DNA from 4 places in the Lysinibacillus sp. FSL K6-1151 genome. Region 2 is predicted to be linked to each of the others. Evidence: riboswitches for the same ligand, from Rfam matches in the RefSeq annotation. Region 2 holds a riboswitch; each other region holds the start of a gene.

Evidence for each region. Region 2 has a riboswitch for cobalamin ahead of nikA (nickel ABC transporter substrate-binding protein). Riboswitches for the same ligand answer to the same signal wherever they lie in the genome.
Region 1: it holds a riboswitch for cobalamin, as region 2 does, so the genes downstream of both, cobT (nicotinate-nucleotide--dimethylbenzimidazole phosphoribosyltransferase) here and nikA (nickel ABC transporter substrate-binding protein) in region 2, are expected to answer to the same signal.
Region 3: it holds a riboswitch for cobalamin, as region 2 does, so the genes downstream of both, MHI04_RS10460 (ABC transporter substrate-binding protein) here and nikA (nickel ABC transporter substrate-binding protein) in region 2, are expected to answer to the same signal.
Region 4: it holds a riboswitch for cobalamin, as region 2 does, so the genes downstream of both, MHI04_RS20575 (hypothetical protein) here and nikA (nickel ABC transporter substrate-binding protein) in region 2, are expected to answer to the same signal.

The regions. Positions count from the first base shown of each region.
Region 1 covers NZ_CP152040.1:1,217,977-1,225,620, forward strand. The annotation lists gene MHI04_RS05700 (DMT family transporter) at 139-993, shown strand; cobalamin riboswitch at 1,066-1,242, shown strand; gene cobT (nicotinate-nucleotide--dimethylbenzimidazole phosphoribosyltransferase) at 1,336-2,391, shown strand; gene MHI04_RS05710 (trimeric intracellular cation channel family protein) at 2,466-3,071, opposite strand; gene MHI04_RS05715 (methionine gamma-lyase family protein) at 3,421-4,674, shown strand; gene MHI04_RS05720 (MerR family transcriptional regulator) at 4,829-5,203, shown strand; gene glnA (type I glutamate--ammonia ligase) at 5,259-6,593, shown strand; gene MHI04_RS05730 (CotD family spore coat protein) at 6,701-7,009, opposite strand; gene MHI04_RS05735 (iron-siderophore ABC transporter substrate-binding protein) at 7,477-7,644, shown strand, end outside.
Region 2 covers NZ_CP152040.1:2,366,637-2,374,280, forward strand. The annotation lists gene metE (5-methyltetrahydropteroyltriglutamate--homocysteine S-methyltransferase) at 1-968, shown strand, start outside; cobalamin riboswitch at 1,140-1,333, shown strand; gene nikA (nickel ABC transporter substrate-binding protein) at 1,718-3,331, shown strand; gene nikB (nickel ABC transporter permease) at 3,402-4,355, shown strand; gene MHI04_RS11505 (ABC transporter permease subunit) at 4,357-5,169, shown strand; gene MHI04_RS11510 (ABC transporter ATP-binding protein) at 5,181-5,954, shown strand; gene MHI04_RS11515 (dipeptide/oligopeptide/nickel ABC transporter ATP-binding protein) at 5,965-6,765, shown strand; gene MHI04_RS11520 (DUF2089 domain-containing protein) at 7,038-7,403, shown strand; gene MHI04_RS11525 (hypothetical protein) at 7,417-7,644, shown strand, end outside.
Region 3 covers NZ_CP152040.1:2,162,727-2,170,370, forward strand. The annotation lists gene MHI04_RS10455 (translation factor GTPase family protein) at 63-2,000, opposite strand; cobalamin riboswitch at 2,183-2,370, shown strand; gene MHI04_RS10460 (ABC transporter substrate-binding protein) at 2,533-3,525, shown strand; gene MHI04_RS10465 (precorrin-3B methylase) at 3,576-4,253, shown strand; gene MHI04_RS10470 (S9 family peptidase) at 4,325-6,313, shown strand; gene MHI04_RS10475 (class I SAM-dependent rRNA methyltransferase) at 6,411-7,607, opposite strand.
Region 4 covers NZ_CP152040.1:4,258,908-4,266,551, forward strand. The annotation lists gene MHI04_RS20565 (tyrosine-protein phosphatase) at 1-618, opposite strand, end outside; gene MHI04_RS20570 (ABC transporter substrate-binding protein) at 761-1,711, opposite strand; gene MHI04_RS20575 (hypothetical protein) at 1,695-2,252, opposite strand; cobalamin riboswitch at 2,405-2,605, opposite strand; gene MHI04_RS20580 (glutathione peroxidase) at 2,705-3,250, opposite strand; gene MHI04_RS20585 (hypothetical protein) at 3,332-3,880, opposite strand; gene ytvI (sporulation integral membrane protein YtvI) at 3,971-5,029, shown strand; gene MHI04_RS20595 (C40 family peptidase) at 5,224-6,357, opposite strand; gene MHI04_RS20600 (AarF/UbiB family protein) at 6,702-7,644, opposite strand, start outside.

The sequences.
Region 1 (7,644 bases), 1.1 Mb from region 2:
TATGTTTTGTTCAATAGCACCCCCAACAATGTCTTTACAGTAGAATCTACTGTTTAGGCATACAATAACAGTTTGCTCATTTTCAATAGATTCTACTGTATAGGTTAATACTTTATACGTAGAAAGTAGGTATTTGTAATGAGCGGAAAATTAGCATTTGTATTATCCATGATTATTTTTGGAGCAGTTGGTGTTTTTGCCAAGTATATTCCGTTAACTTCAAGTGAAATTGCTTTTTGGATGAGTTTAATAGGTGCTTGTTTTTTAGTAGTGATTTTTATTTATAAAAAGGGGAATTTTTCGAAATTAGAGATTATAAAAAATAAGTGGAAATTAATACTTTCTAGTATCGCCTTGTGTGGGAACTGGATTTTTTTATTTCAGGCTTATAAAGCAACAACGATTGCCAATGCTGCATTGAGTTATTATTTTGCACCAGTACTCGTTATCTGCTTATCTCCAATTATTTTAAAAGAGAAGCTAGTTGGCAGAAAAATAATGTATGTCTGTGTGGCTCTTATCGGACTATATTTGATTGTCCAAAGTCAAGGCACTGGGGACAGTGAGCATTTTATAGGCATTGTCTACGGTCTTATCGCGGCATGCTTTTACACAGCGCTAACATTGACAAATAAATTTATATGCGGCTTAAAGGAACCAGAAAATACAATGATTCAACTTTCTTTAGCAGCATTTTTCCTTAGCTTCTATCTACTTGGAACTACAGGATTTCAGGTCATGAAAATCAGTTTTGAGTCAGTCCTATTCTTAATTACATTAGGCATTGTCCATGCAGGGGTTGGATTTTTATTGTTCTTTTTAGGCATGTCACAGTTAAAAGGACAAAGTATAGCCATTCTTAGCTATATTGATCCACTGACATCATTAGTAATTTCCACGATGATTATAGGTGAAAAAATGACGCTTCTACAAATAATAGGAGCGGTCCTATTATTAGGCTCAACATTGCTAAGCGAAATAGAAAAAGAATAGGTAACCGAAGAAATGGTACAAGGCGAGTATTCTAATATTGACAGAAAAAATACGCTGTCGTAGATTATAAATAGTTTAATAAAAGCATTAGGTGCCCAATAGGGAGAATAGGGAATAAAGTGAAAAACTTTAGCGGACCCGCCACTGTATAAGGGAGTGTCATCGTAAATGCCACTAGCGAATCGCTGGGAAGGCACGATGATATGTTGAGCTTGAGCCAGGAGACCTGCCTACTTGCTTCGGAAGTATATAGATGATGGAAAAGTCTGTAGTTTATTTGTCATGACAATAAACTACAGACTTTTTATTTTGTCTTCATGTAGAACGAGAGGAGAAACAATAATGCAATTATTACAAGACACGATTCAAAATATCCAAGAGGCTGATATGAATAGTATGGACCAAGCTAGAAAGCGAATTGATGCGCTTTGTAAGCCCCCAGGTAGCTTGGGGAAACTAGAATCACTTGCCGTACAGCTTTCAGGCATAACAGGACAATTATATCCAATGGTCGATAAAAAAGTGATGATTGTCTGTGCAGCAGATCATGGCGTTTGTGAGGAAGGCATAACAACGAATCCACAAGATGTTACGGTCTTTCAAACATTAAATTTTCCTAAGGGAGGTACAGGCGTTTGTGCGATTGCGGGCATTACCAATGCAAAGGTAGTAACAGTAGATGTTGGGGTAAAAGAAGATATTCCGCTTGATGCAGGTGTTATCATTCATAAAATTAAACATGGCACAGATAACATGGCACAGGGCCCTGCTATGTCAAGAGAAGAGGCTATTCAATCCATTGAAGTGGGGATTCATGTGGCAACAGATGAAATCACAAAAGGAGCCAACCTACTTGGAACAGGTGAAATGGGCATTGGTAATACAACGCCGAGCACTGCCATATTAGCTGCTTTGACTGGCTATGACCCTATTGAAATAACAGGGTTTGGCGCAGGAGTTGGTCAAGGAGGGATTGCTCATAAAGCAGCAGTAATTGAAAAAGCAATTACTCTCAACAACCCCAATCCTAACGATATCATTGATGTTCTAGCTAAAGTTGGAGGGCTAGAGATAGGGGCTATGGCTGGTATCATGCTGGCTGCCGCAAGTCACCGAAAACCTGTTATTATTGATGGTTTTATTTCGACTATTGCTGCGCTTATTGCTTATCAAATTGAACCGAAAGTAAAAGACTTTATCATACCTTCCCATGCTTCAGAGGAACCAGGGGCTAAAATTGCCGCATCATTACTTGGTGTAGAGCCAATGCTGCATATGAACATGCGATTAGGCGAAGGCTCTGGTGCTGCTCTAGCCTTTCCTCTTTTAGATGCCGCTTGTTCTATGATGAAAAATATGGTGACATTAGAAGAAGCCATGAATCTTTTGGCTAAATAGTTACTGAATAACAAATAAGCGCAAATAGTTAATGAACTCTTTGCGCTTATTCATTTTTTTATCAATTACAGTATCTATGCCCGATTCAACTTACGCAAAGGCAAACGCCACTTCATCATATAGGAAAGAATGCGTAATGCTGTAATCACTGCAAATAATACATAAAGGAAAATGTCTCCAGTCAAAACTTCAAATCCGATAACAAGCCCTGCGAGAGCAGCCCAAACACCATAGACTTCATCACGGAGAACTAGCGGCTTCCGTCTAGCTAATAAATCTCGCACAATACCACCACCTGAACCTGTTAAAACAGCAGCTACAACGACTGCGCTAATTGGCATATCTAGCTTCACTGCATAGAGTGCACCTTGAATAGCGAATGCGGATAAGCCAATGGCATCTGTGAAGTTGCCCCAACGATGCCAATGCTGAATCAGATGATGCGGGAAGATAAAAAATATCGTAATCGCAGCTAGTGCAATTTGAAACATCATATCCTGTCCCCATAAGGTTGTGACAGGCAGTCCGATGAGTAAATTTCGAATAGCTCCTCCACCAAAAGCAGTGACAATACCGAGTATATATACACCGAATAAATCGTATTCTTCTTCCATGGCAATGATTGCCCCAGAAATAGCAAAGGCAATTGTTCCAATAATACTAAAAACCTCCCAAGCCATCCCTTTCACCCCTTCTATCAATAAATGAACTTCTTTTTTAAAAGTTAAAAGACTTTTTTTGACGTAACAGAATCTATGAATTTAATAGCCAAAATCAGTCATTACATACGCTTCTTGAAGTAAGTCCGCACATTAGCTTAGCGTAAAATTCGCTTAGAAACAATAGGCAAGTTTTGCAGGGGTTCATACAAATTGATAAGATGTTATTGAAATAAAGAAAAACATTCGTCAAAAGCGTTGATATACCAGTAGTTATTTAGGGAATTCTAGAATGAGTGAAGTCAATTTAGAGAGTCGATAGATCTTACTGATTGAAATGCGGGACAATTGTGAAATGGAGAAGAAAAGAATGACGTTTACATCTAATTTATCAGCACAAACGCTATCCTTAGCGTCAAAAATAGAGGAGCAAGTTCGACCCTATCATGCAAAGGTAGAAGAAATGGCGTTTTATAATCAACAGAAGGTGCTAGCAGCATTTCGCAAGCATCAAGTAAGTGACTATCATTTACATCCATCCAATGGCTATGGCTATGACGATGAGGGACGCGATAATTTAGAGCGTGTTTATGCGGAAGTTTTTGGGGCGGAGGCTGCCATTGTACGACCACAAATTATTTCAGGAACACATGCAATCACGCTTAGTCTATTCGGTGTCCTTCGTCCTGGTGATGAGCTGCTTTATATTTCTGGTCAGCCATATGACACATTGCAATCCATTGTCGATGGTGGTAACAAAGATACCGGTTCACTGAAAGATTATAAAATAGGCTATCGACATGTGGATTTAGTGGAAAATAAAGCAATTGATTGGGTAGGTGTAGAAGCAGCCATTACTACGCAAACAAAAATGATTGCCATTCAACGTTCGAAAGGCTATGCGACACGTCCATCCTTTACGATTGCAGAAATTGCTGATATGTGCGCAAAGGTGCGCAAATTAGCCCCACATGCCGTTATTTTTGTAGATAACTGCTATGGTGAGTTCGTAGAGGCGAAGGAACCAACAGAGGTTGGTGCTGATTTAATGGCAGGCTCACTCATTAAAAACCCTGGTGGAGGATTGGCGAAAATTGGTGGCTATATTGCTGGCCGTGCAGATTTAGTAGAGAAATGTGCGTATCGTATGACATCTCCAGGTATTGGGGCAGAGGCAGGGGCAACATTAAATACATTAGGAGATTTTTATCAAGGATTTTTCCTAGCCCCACATGTCGTATCACAAGCCTTAAAAGGTGCGATCTTTACAGCAGCTATGCTGGAGGAAATCGGAATGAGCACTTCTCCAAGCTATGATGCAAATCGTACGGATTTAATCCAATCCGTTTCCTTCCAAACTGCACAGCAGATGATTGCCTTCTGTCGTGAAATACAAGCCAATTCTCCAATAAATGCCCATTATGCTCCAGAACCAGCTTATATGCCTGGTTATGAAGATGATGTCATTATGGCTGCGGGAACATTTATTCAAGGCTCCAGCATTGAGCTGACAGCAGATGGTCCAATCCGTCCACCATATACAGCCTTTATCCAGGGTGGACTAACATATGAACATGTTAAATTTGCTATTTGTAGTGCTGTTCAAGCCATTCAAAAAAAGTAATATGAAAATAAATAAACCTTAAATTTGAATAGTTTTTTACAATTTTCTATCGGATTGAAAAAAATAACGCCTTACATGTTAGGAAACCTCACATGGTTGGTTGACAGTGAAAAAATTTCGTTATATGATAAGCGGGTATTGGAGGAGGACTTAAATGAGTCGTGAAATTAGACGAACTATGCCGTTATTATCAATGAGTATTGTGATGCAATTAACTGAACTCTCGGCACGACAAATTCGTTATTATGAAGAACACCATTTAATTGAGCCGCACCGAACAGAAGGCAATCGTCGAATGTTTTCATTAAATGACGTCGACACATTGCTTGAAATTAAAGACTACTTAGAGCAGGGTATGAATATGGCGAAGATTAAAAAATTATTTGCTAAAAAGAAAGATCCTGTTGCTACAGATGAACAAGATTTAAGTGATTCAGAATTACGCCAAATCATGCGCGAAGAAATGCGTCAAGCTCAGCGCATGCAAAAATCATCCATCCGACGAGGGGATTTATCTCGATTCTATTAATAAATAGGGTAGGGTAAACATAAAAGCTAGACAAATTATAGGAGTGTGGAAAACTGTGGGTAAATACACAAAAGAGGACATTAAACGTCTCATCGAAGAAAAAAACGTAAGCTTTATTCGTTTACAATTTACAGATATTCTTGGCACAATCAAAAATGTTGAGATTCCTGTAAGTCAATTAGACAAAGCATTAGAAAACAAAATGATGTTTGATGGCTCATCTATTGAAGGTTTCGTTCGAATCGAAGAATCTGATATGTATTTATATCCTGATCTTGATACTTTCGTAGTATTCCCTTGGACTTCTGAAAAAGGGAAAGTGGCACGTCTCATTTGTGACGTATACACTGCGAAAGGCGAACCATTTGCTGGTGACCCACGTAACAACCTAAAACGTATTCTTAAAAAAATGGAAGATATGGGCTTCTCAAGCTTCAATTTAGGGCCTGAGCCAGAATTCTTCTTATTCAAATTAGATGCAAAAGGCGAACCAACGTTAGAAGTAAATGACCATGGTGGTTACTTCGACTTAGCTCCAACAGATCTTGGTGAAAACTGCCGCCGTGATATCGTATTAGAGCTAGAAGAAATGGGCTTTGAAATTGAAGCATCTCACCATGAAGTAGCTCCAGGACAACACGAAATTGACTTTAAATATGCCGATGCTGTTACAGCTTGTGATAACATTCAAACTTTCAAATTAGTTGTTAAAACAATTGCACGTAAACATGGCTTGCACGCTACATTTATGCCAAAACCATTATTTGGTGAAGCAGGCTCTGGTATGCACTTTAACGTGTCACTATTTAAAGGTAAAGAAAATGCATTCTATGATGAAGCTACAGAATTAGGTCTTTCTGAAACAGCTATGCAATTCATGGCGGGTGTTCTTGCACATGTACAAGGTTTCACAGCTGTAACAAATCCAACAGTAAACTCTTATAAACGTCTAGTACCTGGTTATGAAGCACCATGTTATGTAGCATGGTCTGCGCAAAACCGTTCACCACTAATTCGTATCCCATCAGCACGTGGACTTTCAACTCGTGTAGAAGTACGTTCTGTGGACCCTTCAGCAAACCCATATTTAGCAATGGCTGTTATTTTAGAGGCAGGTCTTGAAGGTATTCGTCAAAACTTAACGCCACCAGCAGCTATTAATCGCAATATCTATGTGATGTCGGAAGAAGAGCGTCAAGCTAATGGTATTGAAAACTTACCAGCAGCACTTGATGATGCTTTAACATTACTTGCTAAAGATAAAGTAGCGCAAGCAGCTTTAGGTGAGCATATTTACGCAAACTTTAAAGAAGCAAAAGAAATCGAGTTCGATATGTACCGTACAACCGTTCATCAATGGGAACGCGATCAATATTTAAAAATGTACTAAGAATTAATAAAAATAAAAAAACGAGTGCCTCTTCACTTGGAAGGTACTCGTTTTTTTGTCTATAGTTCCAGAACATGATAGGGCAGCATGGCACCCCATCGTTATTGTTAACGGCCCATATGTTTACGATGGTGTGGCATATGACAAGGGTTAGGTGGCATACCGCACATTGTATGTGTTTCACAGCATTCATTAACAACAGACTCTGTGCATGGGAAATAGTATTGATGATCAATCATATGTTTATTTACTGTTGTGACATGTGCTGGTTGTACATGTGGAACAACCGTATGGATATAATTTGTGCGAACATATTGCTCTGGTGGTAAAAATTGTGGTGGATCAAATTGCGTTGGCATTGTTTGTGGCGGACAGCAGTGTGGACCTTTTGCCGGATGGCGTCTTCGTTGAAACATGTTATTACCTCCTGTTTTGATAAGTTGTAGTTCATTATTAAGATATGAGATATACGTCGATAGGGTCTATTTATTTGCCTATTATTGAATAGGTAAATCTAACAAGTCGCTGAAATGGTAGAAAATCTATAGCTGGTTAGATACATATTGGGTGAAAGAAGCAGCTACTGAAAGCCTCTCCCAACATCAAAATGACATTGCTTAGAGCTATTGTTTTAAATAAATGCCATGAATTTTAGTCAATTATCTATTACACCTCAGCATCATTGCGACGAAATTTTCATAATAAATACAAAAATCCTACACCTTCTAAACTATATGGGAGGGAGCTGTAGGCTAATCAAGATAAAAAATTATTAAAAAAGTATGTTTTTTGAAAAAAAAGATATTGTCAATAAAACGGTCGTACAGTATACTCTTTAATTGATAATGAATATCATTATTGATTATATTTTAGGAGGAAATGTATGTCGAAATTATCACTACGCAATAAAAATGTTTCTATTCTTTTTGCGCTATTCTTAACATTCTCACTTTTATTGGTGGGATGTGGAGATAAAGCATCGAACGGTAGTAGTTCACAAGAAAATGACAAAGCAGAAGAAAGTAACACAGAAGAATCTTCTAGCCGTGAG
Region 2 (7,644 bases):
AGGTGAAAAGGAATCGTAATGCTTGGCGTAAAAAACAATTATCGAATGAAGCCTACGAAGCATTTATAGAGCAGGAAACAAAACGCTGGATTACGATACAAGAGGAACTAGATATCGATGTACTCGTTCACGGTGAATTTGAGCGTACAGACATGGTCGAATACTTTGGTGAAAAGCTGACTGGCTTTGCCTTTACAAAAAAAGCATGGGTCGTTTCCTATGGCTCACGCTGTGTTAAGCCACCGATCATTTATGGAGATGTAGCGTGGTCTTCAGCAATAACTGTAAAAGAGTCAGCCTATGCTCAAAGCTTAACAAAGCGCTTTGTAAAAGGTATGCTGACAGGACCAGTGACGATATTAAATTGGTCCTTTGTACGAGACGATCTGTCACGTAAAGATGTCGCTTATCAAATTGCATTAGCACTTCGCAAAGAGGTTGAGGCACTCGAAAACGCAGGTATTTCAATTATTCAAGTGGATGAGCCAGCTCTAAGAGAAGGTTTACCGCTACGAAAAGAAGAATGGGGAGCTTACTTAGAATGGGCTGTTAATTCCTTTAAGCTGGCTACAGCTAGTGTCAAAGATGAAACACAAATCCATACACATATGTGCTACTGCGAATTTAACGATTTCATCGAACCGATTAGTGCACTTGATGCAGACGTGATTTCCATTGAAACATCAAGAAGTCACGGGGAGCTCATTACATCACTGCAAGGGCAACCTTATCAAAAGGGCATTGGCTTAGGCGTTTATGATATTCATAGTCCTCGTGTGCCAAGCAATGAAGAAATGCTAACTATTATGAGAGATAGTTTACAGGTGTTAGATCCCCATCAATTTTGGGTGAACCCAGATTGTGGTTTAAAAACAAGAAAAGAAACTGAAACTGTTGCAGCTTTAGCTAATATGGTTGCTGCAACGAAAACATTACGCCAGGAAGTACAACCATCTATCTCGAGATAACGACATCATTTTATAAATCTACTACAACTACTACATCTTCTCTCCGAAATACAACAAAGACCAGGAAAAAAATGGACCTGGTCTTTTGTTGTTTCATTCTTTTAAGATTTTTATTATATTCAGAAAATAAAATTGACGTGAACAATCGAGCATGTTATGTTTATAACGAATTTCATAGCGATCATTACAAGTTTGAGTGAAAAAGACTTTCATTCAATTAAAAGGAAAATGGGTGTAAATCCCATGCTGTCCCGCAGCTGTAAATGAGGAGTTTTGTTTCAAATACCACTAAGTGATTACTTGGGAAGGTGAAGCAAAATCATGATTCATGAGCCAGAATGCCTGCTTGTAAGGAGATTCATTGATGATCTACGAAAGATAGGGAGATGGATGGAGGCTTACTCATTGTAAGTTTTTCTGTCCTTATTCTTTTTTAGAATAAGGTTTTTTTAGTTTGATTCAGCAAATGTTTTTGTAGTAGCACATACAGAAGACTTCTTTTTCTGAAGAAGATAAATAGTCAATGGCTGTTTAAATGCCCTCTGAACGTCAAGAAGCACCACGTCCTGTGGCAATGTCGGTGTGTCTAAAGCCTCTAGCTGATATCACAAACTTTGAAAAGGTGTCTGCACAATGCAAATCAACTTCTACTCGTTAGCTCGAAAAATTTGAACGCATTGTTGATACCTTCTTTCCATCTATCTATAACTAGATTCATTTGTACCACGAATAGAGATAGGAGACAGAAAATGAGATTGACTAAGTATGTACTTCCCTTCATCCTTGTGTTAACTTTCAGCGTACTTGCTGGTTGTACAAGCACAGATCAAGAAAAGGGAGAGACAGGAACACAGCAAACAAATGAAAAAATGATAACAATTGGGTGGCCATTAGATGTCGGCCCATTGAACCCCCATACATATTTACCCAATCAAATGACCGCACAAGCGATGGTCTATGAATCCTTGGTGGAATACAACGACGATGGAACTGTTAGCCCAAAGCTAGCAGAAAGCTGGGACATATCAGAAGATAAAACGACTTATACTTTTCATTTAAGAAAAGATGTTAAGTATTCAGACGGAACTGCGTTTAATGCAGATAATGTGATTCGTAATTTCAATGCAGTATTAGCGGATCGGGAAATGCATTCTTGGATGGGTATGGTCAACCATATGAAAGAGGTTGTGAAAGTGGATGATTTTACAATTCGCTTGCAATTAGATGAACCTTATTATCCTGTCTTAAACGAGCTTGCCTTTGTAAGACCATTCCGTTTTTTAGGGGATAATGGATTCCCAGCCGGAGATGCGACACAAGATTCGATCAAGGCACCTATTGGAACAGGTCCATGGGTATTAACCGAGTACAAAAAAGATGAATATGCTTTATTTAGTCGCAATGAAAACTATTGGGGAGAAAAGCCTCTCGTAGAACAAATTAAAGTTAAAATTATCCCAGATTCAGAATCGATTTCATTAGCATTTGAAAACGAGGAATTAGATTTAATTTATGGTCGTGGCATCATTAGTTTAGATAACTATACGTATTTAAAAGATAGCAGTAAATACAAAACCGCTACCTCTGAGCCTTTGTCTACGAAAGCGTTACTCTTCAATACTCAGTCGGGTCCGTTAGCCGAATTAAAGGTTCGTCAGGCCATTCAATATGCTATCAATAAGGAACAAATGGTTGACAGTATTACACATGGTACAGAAAAAGTGGCTAACACATTATTTTGGGATGCCATTCCTTATGCCAATATAGAGTTAGCGCCAATCTTATATAATCCTGAAAAAGCGCAGCAACTACTAGATGAGGCAGGATGGACGTTACAGAAGGGCGAAAAAATTCGTTCGAAAAACGGGCAACCATTATCATTAGATTTAATCTACATCGCAACAGATGCAATCCAAAAGCCAATGGCGGAATTAATGCAAGGTGAACTAGCAAAAATAGGGGTACAGTTGAATTTAGAAGGTGCGGATGTGATGGTCGGTCTTCAAAAATTAATGGATGATCAGGTGGATATTAATTTCTGGCGTACAAACGGACCACCAACCGACCCACATAGCTTTGCAAATGAGTCAGCTACGCCAAATGCTAGTGGTGTTTATGAGGCAAAATTAGGCTTACCTAACGCCACAGACATCGATACGAAAATCCATCAATTATTAGTGGGAACAGATGAAGAGGAACGAGTGCAGCTTTACACGGATATTTTATCCATATTCCATGATCAAGCACTTTTCTATCCTATCTCTTACGAAACAAATAATGTAATTTATCAACCATATATGAAGGATTTTGCTCCACGTGCATCTGAATATGATATTCCCTATGCACAAATGGATAAAGAGTAATAAAAAAGAGAGAGTATGTCTTGCAAAGACAGCTCTCTCTTTATCATAGGAGTGAGTAGGAAGTGACAGCATGTATGAATCGACATGGATGTTTTGTTTAAAAAGAATTTTGACTTTGCCGTTTGTCTTACTAGGAGTTTCCATCCTAACCTTTGTATTTATTCGTTTTGTACCGATAGAGCCTGCTGAGGTCATCCTACGATTGGCAAGAGTTGCTCCAACCGAGGAAGCTGTTCAGGCATTACGCGAAGAACTAGGGACGGACAAACCTTTCGTTCTTCAATATTTGCTATGGGGAAAAGGCGTTTTACAGTTAGATTTTGGTACATCCTTTGTGAGTAAATTACCAGTAGCACATGAGCTATTCGCGAAATTACCTGCAACCATTGAATTAGCTCTTGCCGCATTTGTCCTCATTTTAGTATTCAGTATACCATTAGGGACTATGAGTGCATTGTCTAAGTATGCCATCATCGATAAAATCATTAGATTCTTTAGCATATTGAGCGTATCCATTCCAACATTTTGGTTAGGTTTCCTACTGCTCTATCTATTTAGCTTAAAATTAGGGCTCTTTCCGACAAACGGAAAGGGTACACTCGCTCATTTAGTTTTACCAGCCTTCGCACTAGCATTGCCAACCATTGGTCTGTTCATCCAGTTTATTCGTTCCACTATCCAGGAAGAATTACAGCAACAATATGTTCAATATGCGCAGCTAAGAGGATTAAAAAATTCTGTAATCCTCATACGTCATGTGTTACGAAATGCTGCCATACCTTTGACTTCCTTATTAGGTATGACGCTCGGTAGTTTACTAGGTGGAGCTGTAATTGTGGAGCAAGTTTTTAGTTGGCCAGGACTCGGTAGGTATTTAATCGAATCCATTACGAACAGGGATTACCCCGTTGTACAATGCTATGTATTGATTATTGCTGTGATCTATGTGTTGACCAATCTATGCACAGATGTATTGCATCGTCTATTGGACCCTCATCTGATGATGAAGGACAGGAGAGATTAACATGAAGCGATTACGAAAAAGAAGAGATCCTATTCTAGGGTTATTTAGCTTATCCCTCCTTGTAATCATTGTCTTACTGGGATTGTTTGCACCCATTTTAATGCCACATGATCCGTTAGCTGTCGATATAACTAAGAAATTTTTAGCCCCTTCCTGGGATTACCCATTCGGTACAGATCACTTAGGAAGATGCGTCTTTTCTCGCATGCTTTTAGGTATTCGCTATTCATTAGGATCAGCACTCTTCATTCAAGTCGTTGCTATTGTTTTAGCTGTCCTACTTGGTGCCTTTGTAGCGTTGAAAAGAGGTATAATCGATGTGGTATTTATTCGAATATGTGATGTTTTATTAGCTTTTCCGACACTGGTACTTGCATTTGGACTTTTAGGTGTATTAGGCCCTAGCTTAAAAAATGTTTTAATAGCCCTTATTTTTACACAGCTTATTTATTACTCCAGAATGGTTCGAAGTTTATGTATTGGGATGAATGAAAAAGACTTTATTCAAGCTGCTAGGATTACTGGCACTACAGGCATTAAATTAATCATTCATCATTATATCCCTAACATACTGCCAGCTATTGTCACGATTGTGGCGTTAGATATCGGGAAAGTCATTTTAGAAATCGCTGGCTTTTCCTTTATAGGTCTGGGCGTGCAGGCGCCGATTCCAGAATGGGGCATGATGGTAAATGAAGGGAAACAATATATCCGTCAGCATCCCGATTTAATGCTTTATCCTGGGCTTGCCATTGTCCTAGTGGTGTTATTGTTTAATCATTTAGCCAATCGTTTAAAGAAGTTTGATTCGTGAGGGGTGAAGTTATGGAGAAGGTTTTAGAAGTGAAAGATTTAAACGTCAAAATTGGGGAGAAAAATGTATTATCCACTATCAATCTGACAGCCTATAAAGGGCGTGTCTTAGGAATCATAGGAGAAAGTGGTAGTGGCAAGACCATGCTTTGCCATGCCATCATGCAAACATTACCGTCTATCGCACAGGTGACACAAGGGGAAGTTCTTTATCAGCAGGAAAATTTAATGAATGTTTCAGCTACTAAATTAAGAGCATATCGTGGGCGGCATCTTTCGATGATTTTGCAAAATCCATCCGCTGCCTTCGATCGTATCCAAACGATTGAAGGCCATTTCAGAGAAACATTAAAGGCACACTTTAAGCTGACCAAAAAAGAAATGAGACAAATAGCTCTTGATGCCTTACATAAAGTGCATTTACCAAATCCAGAGCAGCTTTTACACTATTATCCTTTTCAGTTGAGTGGTGGCATGCTACAGCGAGTGATGATTGCCTTATCATTGGCGCTACAAGCCTCCCTCTATATTGCTGATGAACCAACGACAGCTCTTGATACGATCAATCAAAAACAAGTATTAACACTATTTGATCGTATTCGCGTAGAAACAGAAGCTGCCATACTTCTTGTTACACATGATTTAGGTGTTATTGCTGAACTAGCTGACGATGTGGCTGTTATGTATCAAGGAAAAATCATTGAGCAAACGAATGTCTATGATTTCTTTGATGCACCTCAGCATGCCTATACAAAGAAACTATTACAAGCAAGAATGCTATTTTAGAGGTGAAAAAATGACGCTGCTAGACGTGAAAAATATTGATATGCATTACGCTCAAAGACCATTTCTATTCCAGCGTAAGCAGGAAGTTCCCGTATTACAGAAGGTGTCATTCTCACTTCAGGAGGGGGAATGTCTAGGAATAGTCGGTCAAAGTGGTTCAGGAAAAAGCACATTAGGTCGTATTATTTTAGGAATCGAACGACCAACAAACGGGGAGTTGCTCTTTCAAGGTGTCAATTTATACGAAGCACCAAGCAAGCATAAAAAAAGAATACGTAGAGATTTACAGGCAGTTTTTCAAAATAGCTATCATTCATTTAATCCGAAGCAGACGATTTTTGAAATACTCGAAGAACCGTTTCTGAATTTCGAGCATTTTAGCAAAACAGAGCGACAACATAAAGTAAGGGAATTACTAGACTGTGTAGAGTTAGAGAGGGCAATGGCTCAAAACTATCCTTCGCAGCTTAGTGGGGGGCAACAGCAACGAGTCAACATCGCTAGAGCTCTTGCGCTAAAGCCAAAATTAATTGTCTTAGATGAAGCGATTAGCAGTCTTGATATGATTTTACAGAAGAAGATTATACAGTTACTACAAACACTTCAAAAAGAGCGACAGCTTGCTTACATTTTCATTTCGCATGATTTACAGGCAACACGTTTTATGTCAGACCGTATCCTTGTCATGCAGCATGGTCGGCTAGTGGAGGAGATTGGAAAGGATGGAGCATATCAGCATCCCGCTTCACAACAATTATATCATGCTATTTTGCCTTCACACCCGCGAGAAAGAAAACATAAAACGAAATGATCATAATATAGAAAACACGTATACAGTGGTCATGGAGGTATGGGCTGGTAATGATAGAGGCCAGTTGGATTACCTCATTTGCTCCAAACATTAGTAAGAGTCATCTATTAAAGAAACGCCATTTTGCATTAGAATGGCGTTTTTCTTTTTATTAATAATATTAATTAACAAATTAACTTTATTGATATTTTCATTGAATAAATTAATTTTATTATTTACTTTTTTAAATTATTTGGTATATAATCAATTTAACTTAAAGGAAGGAGTTCACTATGGCTTATCAAGTAATCACAAATTGTCCTGTCTGCAGTAAAACATTGAAAATTACGAAGTTACAGTGTTCTCATTGTCAAACGACGATTGAAAATGAGTTTGAATTGTCGAAGCTAGCATCCTTATCACAGGATCAGCTTCATTTTGTGGAAGTATTTTTAACATGTCGAGGGAATATTAAGGAAGTAGAAAAGGAACTGGGCATTTCGTACCCAACTGTGCGAGGCAAGCTAAATGACATTATCTCATCCCTTGGCTATGTCCAAAAGAAGAAAAATGAAGTAGACGAGAAAAAAATTGTAAGCATGTTGGAAAATGGCGAAATCACAACTGATGAGGCCATAAAACTCTTAAAAGACGAATAGGGAGGAATGCTACATGAAAGAGGAAATTACTAAAGTGTTAACCATGATTCAAGAGGGAAAAATTGATGCTGATAAAGGGTCAGAGCTGATTCAAGTGTTACAAGAGAAAGAGGAGTCAGGTAATAAATTTCTGGAAAAAACGAAGTATTTAGATAAAACGTTAAAGGTTCGTGTGGTGTCCACTGAAAATGATAATGTCACTGTGAATTTGCCTATAAAACTTGTCAAGGCTGTGTTAATG
Region 3 (7,644 bases), 200 kb from region 2:
CTCGCTCAAAGCAAGTAAACACCCGCGCAAGCAAACGGCTTCGCGCGGGCAGGATTACCTACTTACAGACAATGCATGGCTGCTTGTGCCTCGTGCCAAGGAACAGAATATCCTTTGCCCTTCGCACAAAAGATGCTGGAGGAGCTGTATTCTGGGTCGGCATTTTTATCGTAGCCAATGTGCGAAATAATTTCCTCGGCATTATGACACACATCATAGCCATCAAATTGGAGTGTGAGTGCGCCCTTACCATTGGTATAGGCCGCAAAGGTTGTGCTATAGCTCATTAGGGTGGCGACGGGCGCTCGTCCCGTTAGCACAACATCTGTTTCGGATAAGATGGGGTCATCGAATGTGCCAGCAGCTTGCTGTATGTCGCTCATCATGCGGCCGATAAAGTCGTTCGAAGCCTTCATTTTAAAGCGATAATAAGGTTCAAGCAGGATGTTCTGTGCTTGCTCAAGTCCTTGACGTAGCGCACGGAAACTAGCTTCTCGGAAATCGCCGCCCGATGTATGTTCATTATGTCCGCGACCTGTTAGCAGTGTAAAATGAATATCTGTCAGAGGGAAGCCTGTGAGTAAGCCATGGTGATCACGCTCAAACAGGTGCTTTTCAACAAGGCGTTGGTTGCCTACCGATAAATGATCCGCATGGCAGGCATTGCTAAATGTATTACCTACTCCTCGCGGATTGGGCTCCATTAGTAAATGAACTTCTGCATAATGCTTGAGGGGCTCAAAATGACCATAGCCTGTCACCGTCGTCGCAATGGTTTCCATATATAAAATTTGGGGCTCGCCAAAGGAGACCGTTAATGAAAAACGCTTCATTAACACTTCTATCAGTACCTCCAACTGAATAACGCCCATAATGTGCACATGGATTTCCTGGAACTTTTCCTGCCAAACCACACGTAAGGAAGGCTCTTCTGCTTCTAGTAAACGGAAAATTTGTAACACTTCCTTGATATGCTGATGGCCCTCATATTGAACCTTTGCCTGTAGCGTTGGGACAAGCTCATAGGGCTGTGACAGCATAGTAGTGCCGATGCGGTCTCCAATATTGGCCTGACTAAGTCCTTTAACAGCAAAAATCTCTCCCGCTTCAACCTGTTGGACGGTATCAAAGCGACTGCCATTATAGAGGCGAATTTCAGTCACTTTTTCTGTCACTTCTTCAAACGAAAATTCATCCCGAACATGTAAAACGCCCTTGACAGCCTTCATAAATGTTAAACGCTGGTGGCCGTCATGACGAATTTTAAAAACCTCCCCCTCAAACGGTGCATTCACTTCAAAATGGGTGTCTGTTAATAGAGGGAGCTGGGCAAGCAATTCCTTGATGCCCTCATCCTTTAGGGCAGACCCTGTAAAGCAGGGGAAGGCACATTCCTTTTGAATCATGGTCTGTAGCTGAGTAAGACATTGCTCATGCTCCAATGACTCATTCAAAAAGGCATTGAGCAGCTCTTCATTACGCTCAGCCAACCATTCCATGATGCCGCTTGAAACATAATCAGTACGAAGCGGTTCATCGACGAACAGCACCTGCTGGGAACAATCCTTGCGGAGCTGTGTCATAACGGCCTCCACATTGGCTCCTTCGCGATCAATTTTATTGATAAAGAAGAATGTTGGGACATGGTATTTGCGTAAAAGCTGCCACACGGTTTCCGTATGACCCTGTACGCCCTCGACCGCACTAATGATAACAATGGCATAATCCATCACACGAATGGCGCGCTCCATCTCAGGGGAGAAGTCGACATGCCCTGGTGTATCAATCAACGTGTATGTATCGTCGCCTATGTTCATGCGACCTTGCTCGGCAAAAATGGTAATACCACGCTTGCGCTCTAGCTCATGATGATCGAGAAAGGTATCCTGATGATCCACTCGACCACGAGCTTGAATGCTTTGTGTATGAAAAAGTACTTGCTCAGAGAAGGTTGTTTTACCTGCATCCACATGCGCAAGTACACCAATTGTTTTGTACATAACATATCCTCGTTTCTATCTATAGCTATCTTTTCATTGTAACAGAATACTAGCCTATATATTTCTTGTAAAATAGTTCGTATTTTTGTCGAAATAGTGCTAATATAATGATGATTATATATTTAGCAACATACTACTGATTGAGCTACAAATTTTCTTCTGCTAGTCTATCAATAGTATTAACCATTATAGAACGTATTGGTGCAAATGGCATTTGTCATTTGCTTAAAAGGGAAATCGGTGCAATTCCGATGCTGTCCCGCAACTGTAAATGGGGAGTCTGTACAGCATGCCACTGTAGTTTAACTATGGGAAGGCGTATAGATGATGAACCTAAGCCAGGATACCTGCCAGTATGTGTTTTTTGACTAAGAACCACGAGGATGGGGATAGTGATAAAGGTAATGTACCGTTTTTTCACTATGCTACTCTCTTGGCGACAAGAGGGTTTTTTTATGCCCTTCCCACGAATCCTGGTAGCAAAGAAGTCTTTGATTTCTTTCTATAGATGAACAACAAAGGAGAAAAGGACATGAAGAAATGGAAAAGTTTATGGCTGGTGATGGTCATTGCCTTGGTCGCTGTTTTAGGGGCTTGTAATGCAAAGGACAAATCTGAATCAGCAGCGCAAGATGAGAAGGTTGAGCCATCTGAGGCAGCAACGGAAGTAACCATTGACAATAATGAAACAACTCAAACATATAAGGAAGCACCTACAAAAGCGATTAGTTTAAATCAGCATGTGACAGAGATTATGCTAGCGCTAGGCTTAGAGGATTCCATGGTAGGCACAGCTTACTTAGATGATAAAATCTACGAGCCCCTACAAGAAGCATACGATAAAGTGCCTGTGCTTTCTGATCAATACCCAACGAAGGAGCAAGTAATTGATGCCGAGGCTGATTTCTTATATGCAGGCTGGAAGAGTGGCTTTGGTGAAAAGGGTGTTGGAACACCGGAAGAGCTTGAGGAGTTAGGCATTCATACGTATTTACATACGGCTTCCAATATGACAAAGCCAACACTAGAGGATATTTTCACTGATATTCGTAATATCGCAAAAATTTTCCGTATTGAGGATCGTGGAGAAGCCTTAATTGAGCAAATGACGCAAGATGTGGAGGCAATTCAAGCTAAATTACCAAAAGATAGTGAGAAATTACGTGTTCTCGTATTTGATAGCGGTGAAAAGGATGTCTTTACAGCTGGTCAAAACTTTATGAATGAACTAGTATCAATCGCTGGTGGTCAAAATATTTTTGGTGATGTGGAATCAGGCTGGACAACCGTGTCGAAGGAAGATGCGGTAGACCGTAATCCCGAGGTAGTTGTCGTGATCGATTATGGTGAAACAACGGCCGAACAAAAGATTCAATTCTTAAAAAATGATCCAGCATTAAAGGAGATGGAAGCTGTTAAAAATGATCGCTTTGTCATCCTGCCACTGTCAGCTGCGTCTGAAGGCGTTCGTGCGGCAGAGGCTATTGAAATTTTAGCGAAGGGCTTCTATCCTGATAACTTTTAAAATTCCGAGCTAGCATTGTGCTAGCTCCTTTTTCATAAGGAGCGATATCAATGAATGCATTTCAGAAAAACGTACCAGATCAAACATTTGAAACACTTAATCGTCATGGCGAATTTACACGCTTAGCTGTCAGCCCAGGTATTATTAATAAGCATTATACGCCTGCACAATTTCAAAAAATAGCAGAGGTTGCTGGCGAAAAGGGGGCGATTAAGTATTCGGCCTCCTATAGTATTTTAGTGTCCATTCCAACGAGTGCCGTGACAGAGGCTATGCAAGCCTTACGAGAAGTGGGTCTTTATGTTGCACCATCAGGACCCATCATCGCGATGAAGGCCTGTGATTTTTGTGATGGTGAAAAGATGGAGGCTGCTCCGATAACCGAACAGCTTTATCATGCTTTAGAGGGGATCGAGGTACCTGCAAGAGTACGTGTTAACATCAATGGCTGTGCGTCAGCCTGCTACAATGCAGTCTATGATGATATTGGACTCGTTTATCAGCAGGAGAGCTTTGATGTTTATTTAGGCGCTGTACCGATGGGGGCAAAGGCGCAGGCGGGCATGTTATTTGCGAAAAAGGTAGGTGTCGAGCACATTGAAGATTTTTTGCTACAAATGATGAACCTTTATAAGGAACATGCTCGTCCGAATGAACCCTTTTTTAAATTTTATCGCAGAACAAAATCAACCGAATATTGGGAATTAGTAAAAAAATCAATTAACTAGCAGGAATATTACTTAGGGTGTCGAAGTATTGTAGTAGAGTACAGAAAATGACAATACAAAGGAGCAAGAACATGACATCGAAACAAGGGATTCAACCAGAAGATCTTTACCACTTGAAATCAGTAGCCGATCCACAGCTCTCACCTGACGGGACTGAGGTAGTTTATGTTGAGACACGTATTGATGAGAAGAAAAAAGATTATGTCTCGAATTTGTTTTACATAAACCTGAAGAACAAAACACCACAGCAATGGACATTTGGGGAGGATAGAATAAGTTCTCCTATATGGTCACCTGATGGTAGTCAAGTTGCGTTTTTATCCACTAGAACAGGCAAGTCGCAAATTTATGTTCTTTCAAAAGCAGGCGGAGAGGCAAAGCAGGTGACATATTGTAAAAATGGTGTGACATCACCTGTGTGGTCACCATGCGGCAAGAAAATGGCCTTTTCTATCAAGCTAGGTAAAGATGAAACGATTTTGGATAAGGTAACGGATGAAAAGAAAGAAGAAAAAGAACTAAAGCCTCTAGAAATAGACAAGATGAAACATAAATCGGATGCTGCAGGTTTTTTGGATATGGAGCAGTTTAGTCAAATTGCGATCGTCCATTTAGAATCGGGCGAGTTAGAGCAAGTGACGAAAGGAAACAATCATGTCCATCTTGGTACATGGTCACCTGATGGTCAATATATGACGTACTTAGCTGATGTCGCAGAGGATACAGATTTTTCATTTAAGAGCGATATCTATTTATTAGATGTAGAAACAAAGCAAGCGCGTCCGTTAACAGAGGGAACAGGTATGTATTACCAAACGTCATGGTCTCCAAACAGTCGCTTCATCTCTTTCATAGGTAGTGAAAGAGAATTTGAAAATGCTACACAAGCAAAGCTATGGCTCTATGATTTGCAACAAAATCTGCTGACATGTGTAACAAGTGAATTTGACGCCCCTATTGGGGATTTTGCAATCGGCGATTTTCTTCAAGGTGTGGTGTCACCACGTGTTCAATGGTTGAATGATAATCATAGCTTCTACTTCCAAGTAACAGATCACGGTAATGCTGCGATTTATTTCGGAAATATAGATGGTGAAATCTATCCAGCTATTCACGATGATCAATATGTCTATGGTTTTTCACTTGATGCACAACATGATCAAGCAGTCGTAGCCATTAGTACAACGACGAATCCTGGCGATTTATTTTTCGTCAACCTAAAAACGGGTGAAAAAGAACAGCTGACGTCCATCAATGAAGAATTTTTAAAGACGAGAGCATTAGCTGTTCCAGAAGCCATTGAATTTGAGGGAGCAGAGGGCTGGAAGGTAAATGGTTGGATCATGAAGCCAGTTGGTTATGAGGAAGGGAAAAAATATCCTCTAGTGCTTGAAATTCATGGCGGGCCACATGCGATGTATGCCAATACTTATTTTAATGAGTTCCAAATTCTAGCTGCACAAGGATTTGCGGTGCTATATACGAACCCACGTGGCAGTCATGGCTATGGTCAAACGTTTGTTGATGCAGTGCGTGGTGATTATGGTGGCAATGATTATGAGGATCTAATGGCGGCTGTGGACTATGTGCTGGAGCACTATGATTTTATTGATGCAGACCGTCTTGGAGTGACAGGTGGGAGCTATGGCGGCTTTATGACCAACTGGATTGTTGGCCAGACGAATCGCTTTAAAGCAGCTGTGACGCAGCGCTCTATTTCGAACTGGATTAGCTTTTACGGTGTCAGTGATATTGGGTATTACTTTACAGATTGGCAAATTCTTGCGGGACTTGACGATATCGAAAAGCTTTGGCATCATTCACCGCTGAAATATGTCAATAATATCGAAACACCATTGCTCATTTTACACGCTGAAAAAGACTATCGCTGTCCAATTGAGCAGGCGGAGCAATTATTTATCGCCTTAAAGCATCGTAAAAAAGAAACAAAATTCGTGCGCTTCCCTGAGTCCAATCATGAACTGTCAAGGAGCGGAAAACCAACTTTAAGAATCAATCGACTTGAATATATTCGCGATTGGTTTGTGAACTATCTATAAGTAGTATTCAGAGGTGACTTAAGAAATGAATTTCTTAGGTCACTTTTTTATATAAAAAGACAGAATCATAAAGAAATGATTCTGTCTTGAATTCCTGTTAGTCCATTTTTTGAATAAAGACGACCTTCAAATAATTAAATTCAGGGTATTCACGTGAAACACGGAAATCCTTTGGTAAACCGTATTCCTCTACAATTTTATAGCGTGTACGGGTTTCTTTAAATGCTTGGTCAATAAAGCCTTTGAACTTTTTCATCCCAAAGCTAGCATTATTTGTGGAAGCGACAATGATGCCATTTTTAGCGGTAATAGCAATGGCATCCTTCAGTAATTTAGGGTAGTCCTTTGCTGTTGAAAATGTCATTTGCCTCGTACGGGCAAAGCTAGGTGGGTCTAATACAACAAGATCAAATTGTAAGGCGTGACGCTGCGCATATTTAAAATAATGGAAAACGTCCATTACTTTAATATCCTGTGCTTCATAATCAATTTGATTCACACTGAATTGCTCAATGGTTTTGGCAAGACTGCGTTTAGCTACATCCACACTTGTTGTTTTCATGGCGCCTCCTAGAGCAGCTGCCACTGAAAATGCTCCTGTATAGGAGAATGTATTAAGCATGTTTGTATGGTTTGCATAACGCTCACGAATAGCCAAACGTACCTCGCGTTGATCTAGGAAAATCCCCGTCATCGCTCCGTCGTTTAAATGAACTGCGTATGTCATACCATTTTCCTTCACCATGATTGGAAATTCACCAGGCGTGCCCGTCACAAAATCATCCTGTTCAATATACTGCCCTTTGCTATCAAAGCGTTTTTTCTCATAAATAGCTTGGTAGTTCACCGTCTCAGCAAGCGCCTCATATACGACATCTTTCAAGGAGTAAATGCCCTCACTATACCAGCTCACCATGTAGTAGCCATTAAAAAAGTCAATCGTGAGACCGCCGATGCCATCTCCTTCACCATTAAATACACGAAAGGCTGTTGTGTTTTCATTGTTGAAAAATGCTGCACGATTGTCGATGGCTTTTTTGAATTTTTTCATGAAAAAAGTCTTATCGATGGTTTCGTTCACATCAGTTGTTAGCACCCAGCCAATCCCTTTATTTTGAATACCGTAGTATCCTGTACCAATAAAACGATTATGGTGATCCATGAGCTTGAGAAGCGTACCTTGCTCAGAAGGTAGGCGTCTTGCATCGACCGCATCCTTTGAAATAAGTGGATAGCCTTTTTTTAATTGCTCAGAATAGGGCAGTTGTATTTGTAATGTCATTGTTTGTGTCATCATGTCATCCTTTAAAAAACGTTTTGCTCTATTATCG
Region 4 (7,644 bases), 1.9 Mb from region 2:
GAATTGCTGTAATTCTTGCTCATTATATTGATGTTGAATAGCCTGTGCCATTCTGTCTACCATTGGACGTAAATGGATATTCGTGTTTAAATAGTCTTCCATAATCGTCTCCTCAGGTACATCTAAGGCTAGCAAAATAAGAGCTCCCCCTATACCTGTGCGATCCTTACCAACTGCACAATGGTGGACAAGACCCAAATTGTCAGGATTTTGTATGGTTTTCATTAACTCTTTAAAAGAAGGATTATTAAACGGCATCTGTGCATAAAAATCTCGGAACATTTCGGGGCTTACTGCTTTATAAAAATCTCTACCACCAGCATTTGTAGGCATTTCAAATGTATGATTGCCCTTCGCTGGTATTTGAATATATTGAGCGTGTGAGAACATAGGGTTAGGATTATGGTGTGCCTCATTATTATCACGATAATCAAAAATGGTTTTAATCCCTAATGTTTCAAATAGCTCTTTATCCGCCAACGTCATTTTCCCAAGAGCCGCTGAGCGGTAAAATAAACCGTTCTTGACAATGCGCCCATCCCTTGTCCTATATCCCCCCATATCTCGAAAATTATAAACTGCCTCAAATGGAATTATCTTTGTCTCTAACTGTTCCAATTACTACACCTCCTAAAATTATCGAGCACTCTTACTTTTATTTTATAGAACTAACTCAATTAATTCCAATTTTCACACTAGGAAATAACAACCCACATAAAAATGGCTAGCTGTCAGTATACAGCTAGCCTTGAATGGTTTCTTATTTAAATAACTCTGGATAGACAGCCTTTGCTACTAGTTCTACGGCTTCCCCAATACGTGGGCCAGGTCGATTAGAGATATCTGTATCAAGAGTCTGTACTGCTTTATTTTGAACTGCTGTCACTGTATTCCATCCATCACGTGCAAGTATTTCACCTATTGGATCCTCTGTGTAGTTTACTGTCGTTAAAATAACATCTGGGTTTTTCACTATGACATCTTCCTCAGAAACTTGTGCCCAGCTGCTCAAGTCAGAAAAAACATTCTTAACATTGGCTGCATCTAGTATTTCTTGCTGGAAAGTACCAGAGCCTGCTGTATAAATATCGGGCTTAGGACTAATTTCTAAATAAACATTTTTCGGTGCTTTTACTTCCTTCACCTTTGCTTTAACGTCAGCTAATTTCGCTTTAATCTCTTCGTTTACTTCATTTCCTTTATCTGCAACACCCATTACAGCTGCGATCTGTTCGATGTCACCATAAACATCATCGAATGTAGCTGCTGATTGAATAACAAACACTTTGATTCCAGCATCTTCAAGTGGTTTCATTGCTTCCTTATCACCAATCGTATAAGCTATAACAACATCTGGCTTCAACGCTATGATTCGTTCACTGTTAAAATTCACAGAATCAGAAACCCGTTCAATTTTCTGTGCTTCCTCTGGGTAAGTATCATACTCAGTTGCTCCTACGATTTTATCACCAACACCTAGAGCAAATAAAATTTCTGTATTACTTGGTTGCAATGATACAACTGTTTTTGGTACTTCTTTAAACTCTATTTCTACACCGCGATCATCTGTCACTTTGTAGTTTGTTTGCTCTGTTTGTTGTGTATCCTGTGAAGCGTCTTTATTTTTAGTATCTACTGAAGTACCACAACCTGCTAAAATCATTGCAAGGAAGAGTACTGTTAGCCATTGAACATTAAATAATTTCTTCATTATTATTCTCCTTTTTCTTTTTCATCGGATATGATTTACTAATAAATGATATTTCAGCTATCCCTGCTTGTTGATTCATAAAGACAGCCATAACGAAGCAGACATTGGCTAATAGGCCTAAATAATCAAAAAGAATAGCTGGAACCTCTCGTTCTTCCGATACTTTGTGTAATGTACGATATGATTTTTTGGCTTCACTACGGCAAAGATGTAGAGCAGCAGCAGCCTCCGTACCTTGAGGTAAAACAAAGTTTTGTATCTCTTCCTTCACATGACGAACATAAAAATCATAGCGCTCACTTAACCAAGCAAGATCCTCTTCTGTTACAGCTAGTTTTCCACGAACCGAGCCATTGACATGGTAGGCCATAGGTAAAATAACCATTAAATCTTCTACAACAGCTTGTACATCCTCTTTCTTAACTGCAGCTAAAGCAACTCCCAAATGCGTAGTCAGACTGTCTGTTCGAATCTCAAAATCAACCGTCGAAGCTTTTTCACGCATAAATGGATAACAAGAATAACGTGCATCTTTTTTCACTTGCGTTCCCCCCACTTTTCATTATGAAAATTCTTGCATAAAAAAACGCCGCTCCTTTACGCAAAGGAACGACGAAAATAACATAATAATGGCCAAATTAACATGACATAGCCTATGTATTTGCCGTATATCCTCCTAGCTTCCGAGAAGTTTTTATACGTTCAAACAAAGGTCGGTCTCCTGGCTTGTACAGTTCATTACATAAAAAACGAATGTGTGATAAAGTACCTTCCCATCTCTGTTAAGACAGTGGTAAACCTTTATACTAGCTGTACTTACAGTTGCGGAAACAGCTTCGGTTTTTCACCGAATTCCCGATTATGCTTGTTAGCACCTTTATTCTGCAAGAATAATTCACTTGTAAAGCAGTTTATCATATATTAATAGGAAAAAATAGCTGTGCTTTGAATGGATCGTCACCATTTCTAAAGAATAAGATAAACAAAACTGTTTTATAGTATAGTTTCAATTGCCTGTTCAATATCAAGTTGTGAATCTGTTGGTTCAAAGCGTGCAACGGTCTTGCCGTTAGCATCTACTAAAAACTTTGTAAAGTTCCAGCGAATATTACGACCATCTAAAAAGTTTGGGGCAAGTTGAACAATTGCCTCAGCAAGCATTTTTTCCTGCATGCTCGCCTTGCCAAACTCTCGAAAATCCACTTCATGTTTTAAATAATTGAATAATGGGTGGGTAGTCTCTCCATTTACTTGTACAAGCTCAAAAATTGGGAAGGTAACGCCATAATTCACTTTACAAAGATGCGTAGTCTCCTCGCCATCTTCAGGATTTTGATGACCAAATTGATCGCAAGGAAATCCTAGAACGACAAAATTATCTTTCCCATATTTATCATACATTTTTTGTAAGTCATCAAATTGATATGTAAATCGGCATTGATTCGCCGTATTGACAATTAGCATCGTTTTTCCACGATATGTTTCCATGGATAAAATTTCACCATTAGGTTTTCGTACTAAATAATTATAAATGCTCATGTCTTAACCCCTTTTGTTTTTTCATTTATTGTTGACTATTCAATAATTTACCAAATAATTTGCACAAAAAACACCATCTCGTTACGTTGAACGGATGGCTGACTTATACTTCTGTTTAGATTTAACGTCCTGCTCTTCATTAATTAAACGATGGGCAATGTCTAATAACTTTATGTCACTTGTCTCGTCATATAGCTTTTTAAAAGATACAATAATATCATGGCGAATGTGAGTCGGATGCTTCTCATCTAAACAAGTTTGAAATCTCTTTGCTAAATAAGACACCACTAAGTCACTTTGTACTTGACCTGCTAGCCCAATTTTCCAAATAGCTTGTAATGCATTTCGAGCTGTAACGGATCGTTCATCATAAGTCACAGCCCAAATTTTTAAAAAATCCTCCAATACCCTTTCTTCTGGGTCACTTTTTGCGGCTAAGGCGCATAAAATTTGTGCAGCACGTGCACGTGCATGACCATCTTTGTATGTAAGTGCTTGTACAAGCTGTTCCCAGACTGCATATGTCCAATCTACGGGTTCCTGCAGAATTTTTATTAGTTCCTCGTAAGATTCAATATCGCGGTCATGCTCTGTTAGATTATTAAAAAGTTGCAAAATCTCTTTCTCCATAATTTATCCCTACCTTTATTGTTTCAGAACGTAATAAAATTTGATTTATGGTACACTTAACTTAATTTTTTTCTCAAAGAAGGTGAGTTTATGAATAAATTTAATGCTAGGAAAATGATTTTCCGATTGATTGTGATTCTTTCTCTACTTGTAGCTGCCTATTTTGTAATCCCTGTATCCATGCCTATAATACTTGCTGGTGTCAGTGCATTTTTCTTAGAACCCATTGTTATGTTCTTTAAAAGGCGATGGAAAATGTCAAGGAAAATTGTAGTTGCTTTTATATACATAGTGAGTGTTATTGTTATCTCTATTATTTGCTATATATCCATTACACAAATTATGTCGCAAATAATTATATTGTCAAAGCAAGCTCCCTATTATATTTCCAAGCTATCAGATATGTGGCTTCATATGCAAGAAAATATTTCTAAATACACAGAGGACTTTCCACCTGAAGTAAGTGCTTCGCTTCAAAAAACCACTATGGATTTCATAAAGAAAGTTGAAGAATCCTTTTTAAGCTTCTTTAATTATAACAAAGTTTCAGCATTCTTTTCAGAGATTCCAAGCCTATTTATCAGTCTTCTCGTTTATATGATTGCTTTATTCCTATTTATGCTTGATTTGCCCAAATTAAAGGAAATCACTTATAAATATTTAAAGCCTAACACAGCAAAGAAAATAAAAATCATCTTAAATCGTTTAAAAGATGCAACATTCGGTTATATGAAGGCACACTTATTTGTAAGCTTTATCATAGGTGGCGTCACACTTATTGGATTACTATTAATCCAACCGAAATATGCAGTTACGATGACCATTATTATTTGGTTAATAGATATCGTTCCTTTCCTAGGGTCCATTATTATATTAGCCCCATGGGGACTATACCATCTATTAATGGGAAACACAGCTATTGCTGTAAAATTATTCATCCTAGCTGCTATTTTACTTATTATTCGTCGTGTCGTCGAGCCTAAACTAATGGGCGACCACATTGGCTTATCCACTTTGCCAACATTAATTGCCATGTTCATTGGTCTACAGTTATTTGGTATCATCGGTTTACTCGTTGGCCCATTTGTTATCATTTTCTTTATTGCCTTAAAAGAGACAGGTGTCATTAAGCTAAATTTTAAAATTTAATGCACAGTCATTACGCTTCGAGCTTACCTTTAATGCTCCTCTTAAACCACTAGAAATGCAAAATAAGTGTTCATCTCTCCTCGACAAAGGAGGTAGATGAACACTAAAGCAAAATAAAAAAGGTCATCTTTGTATATTTTTTCTCTACAAAGATGACCTTTTCATCATGTCAATCGTCTATTAAATATAGAGGCTTATTGAATACGACCAAAGCCTACTAAGTATTGATTCCACCAATCAAGTGATTCAATTACGATACCATTGTTTTGAGCATCGATCATTGTGTTGTTCCCTAAGTAAATACCTACGTGAGCTACACCAGAACCATAGCTGAAGAATACTAAGTCTCCAACACGCGCTTCACTTGCTGAGATACGTTGAGTTGCTAAATACTGCTGTGATGCTGTACGTGGTAAAGAAACACCTGCTTGTTTGTATGACCACTGTACAAGACCTGAACAGTCAAAGCCTGTCGATGGGTTACTACCACCCCAGACATATGGACGTCCTAGGAATTGTTTAGCTGTTGAAATAGCATCTCCTGAAGAAGCCGTACCAGCTCCTGAGCCCATAACAATTTTTTGTGGCACGCCGCCATCATTATTTTGAGTTGCTTGTACAACTGGAGTTGCTGCTTGTAGCGCACGTAAACGGGCTGCTTCTTCTTCAGCTGCTTTACGCTCTGCCTCTAAACGTTCTTCTTCTTGTTTCGTTGCAATTTGAGCTTTTAATGCAAGTGATTTCGCTTCATTTTCAGCCTTTTTCACTTCCATTTCGCTTTCCTTTTGTTGAAGCTCTTGGAATTGCTTTTGAAGCTCTTTTTGTTTTTCATCTAATGTAGCTTTTTGTTGCTCTAAGCTTGCTTTATCTGCTTCCTGTTGATCTACCAATTCTTGGTCAGCATCCATTAATGTTTTGACCGCTACGACACGATCCATTAAATCGGCAAAGCTTTTTGCTTCAAGAACGACATTTAAATAAACGCCTACAGTATTATCTTGTGCTTGGTATGCAGCCATACGCTCACTTAAAATTTTAGAACGTTGCTCGATACGTTTTTGTGTTTCAACAATACTAGCATCCACTTCTTTAATATCAGCTTGTACCTGTTTAAATATTTTCACCTTTGCGTCGATCTCTTGTTGTAACTTTGTTAATTCTTCTTGTAATTTTTTAACTTGTGCATCAATTTCAGCCTTTTTCTCAATCATTTGTTGAGAAGTTTCTTCGGCATGTACTTCTGTTGGTTGAATTGTATTAAATAATAAGCCGCCAGCTAGTGCTAATGCTAGCACCATCGACTTACGCCATTTATTGCGCTTACCCACTGATTTTCATTCCCCTTCATCTGTCAATTTCGCTCTAGATATTCTATGTAATCACTTGAACGATTCTATTTTAATCAAATGTTCTTATATTTATTTTAGCCTTTTAAAGTTTAGCATTTTCAGCATAACTTTTATACTATTTCATGTCTATTTAATACATTAGTAAAACTCGAAATATTTCTGTAATATTTGCAAGAAAGCTACTTTATTCTACAAAACGCCACTTTATTCTGCCTATCGCTACTATTAGCTGATTCGACATTAGACCTACACATCACTTTGTAATGTTTTTGTAATATTTTATTCAAATATTTCAATGAAAAAGGTAGGGAATCAATCCCTACCTACTGCTTCATCGATCTCAGTGCTTGTATAGATAATCTCACTAACAAAATTGCACATAAAAATAAACCTAAATAAGCGGCTGTGTTTAAATATACCGCATACGAATCATGAATAAATTGTGAGATGGCTAAAAGAGCGACAGATATAATGCCAAATGTTATCCCTACTAGAAGCAGAACAAATCGAGAAAACAGATGTGTGATAAAACGTGCATTATGTTCATCCGAGAATATATCATGATGTAAAATGATTTTCCCACTTTCAACCCGTTGAATGAGTTGATCTACCCTTCTTGGCATTTTTCGCAAAGTGGGAATCAGCATGGATAGTTCCTCCTGCAGTCGCTCTTTTGTTGCCATCGGTTCTTTAAATGGCTTTAGGAAAGACGCACGCATATATGTAGCAGAAAAATCCTTTGCCTCTGTAAATATATCGAAACGTTGATCAATGACCCGTAATGTGCCATCTAGCGTCACCAAGGACCGGAGAGCCAATCCTACAGCAGGATAAAATGCAAGTCCAAAATCTCTTACCACTGTAAAGAGCGCATGGATCAATTCTTCAGTTGGTATGCGATCAACATAGGAGATTTTTAATAAAATTTGATCGATGGCCTGCTCCATTCTTGCGCGTTCTGCATGATCAGCATTTTCCACTAATAATGTTAGGCCATCATATAACACGCTTGAATCATTAAGCTGAATGCCCATCAAAAATAGCTTTAAGCCTTCTTGCTGTGTAGCTCCTAATCGTCCAACGGCTCCAAAATCGAGCAAAACGGGTGTGCCATCCGATTCATCGATATGAATATTACCTGGATGTGGGTCTGCATGAAAAATACCTGAGAATAGCATTTGCTCAAAGAAAGAATATAATACCGTTTTGGCAAAGTGCCTACGATCAATAGATAAACGTTTGAATTCTGATGCCCCATCCGCCACA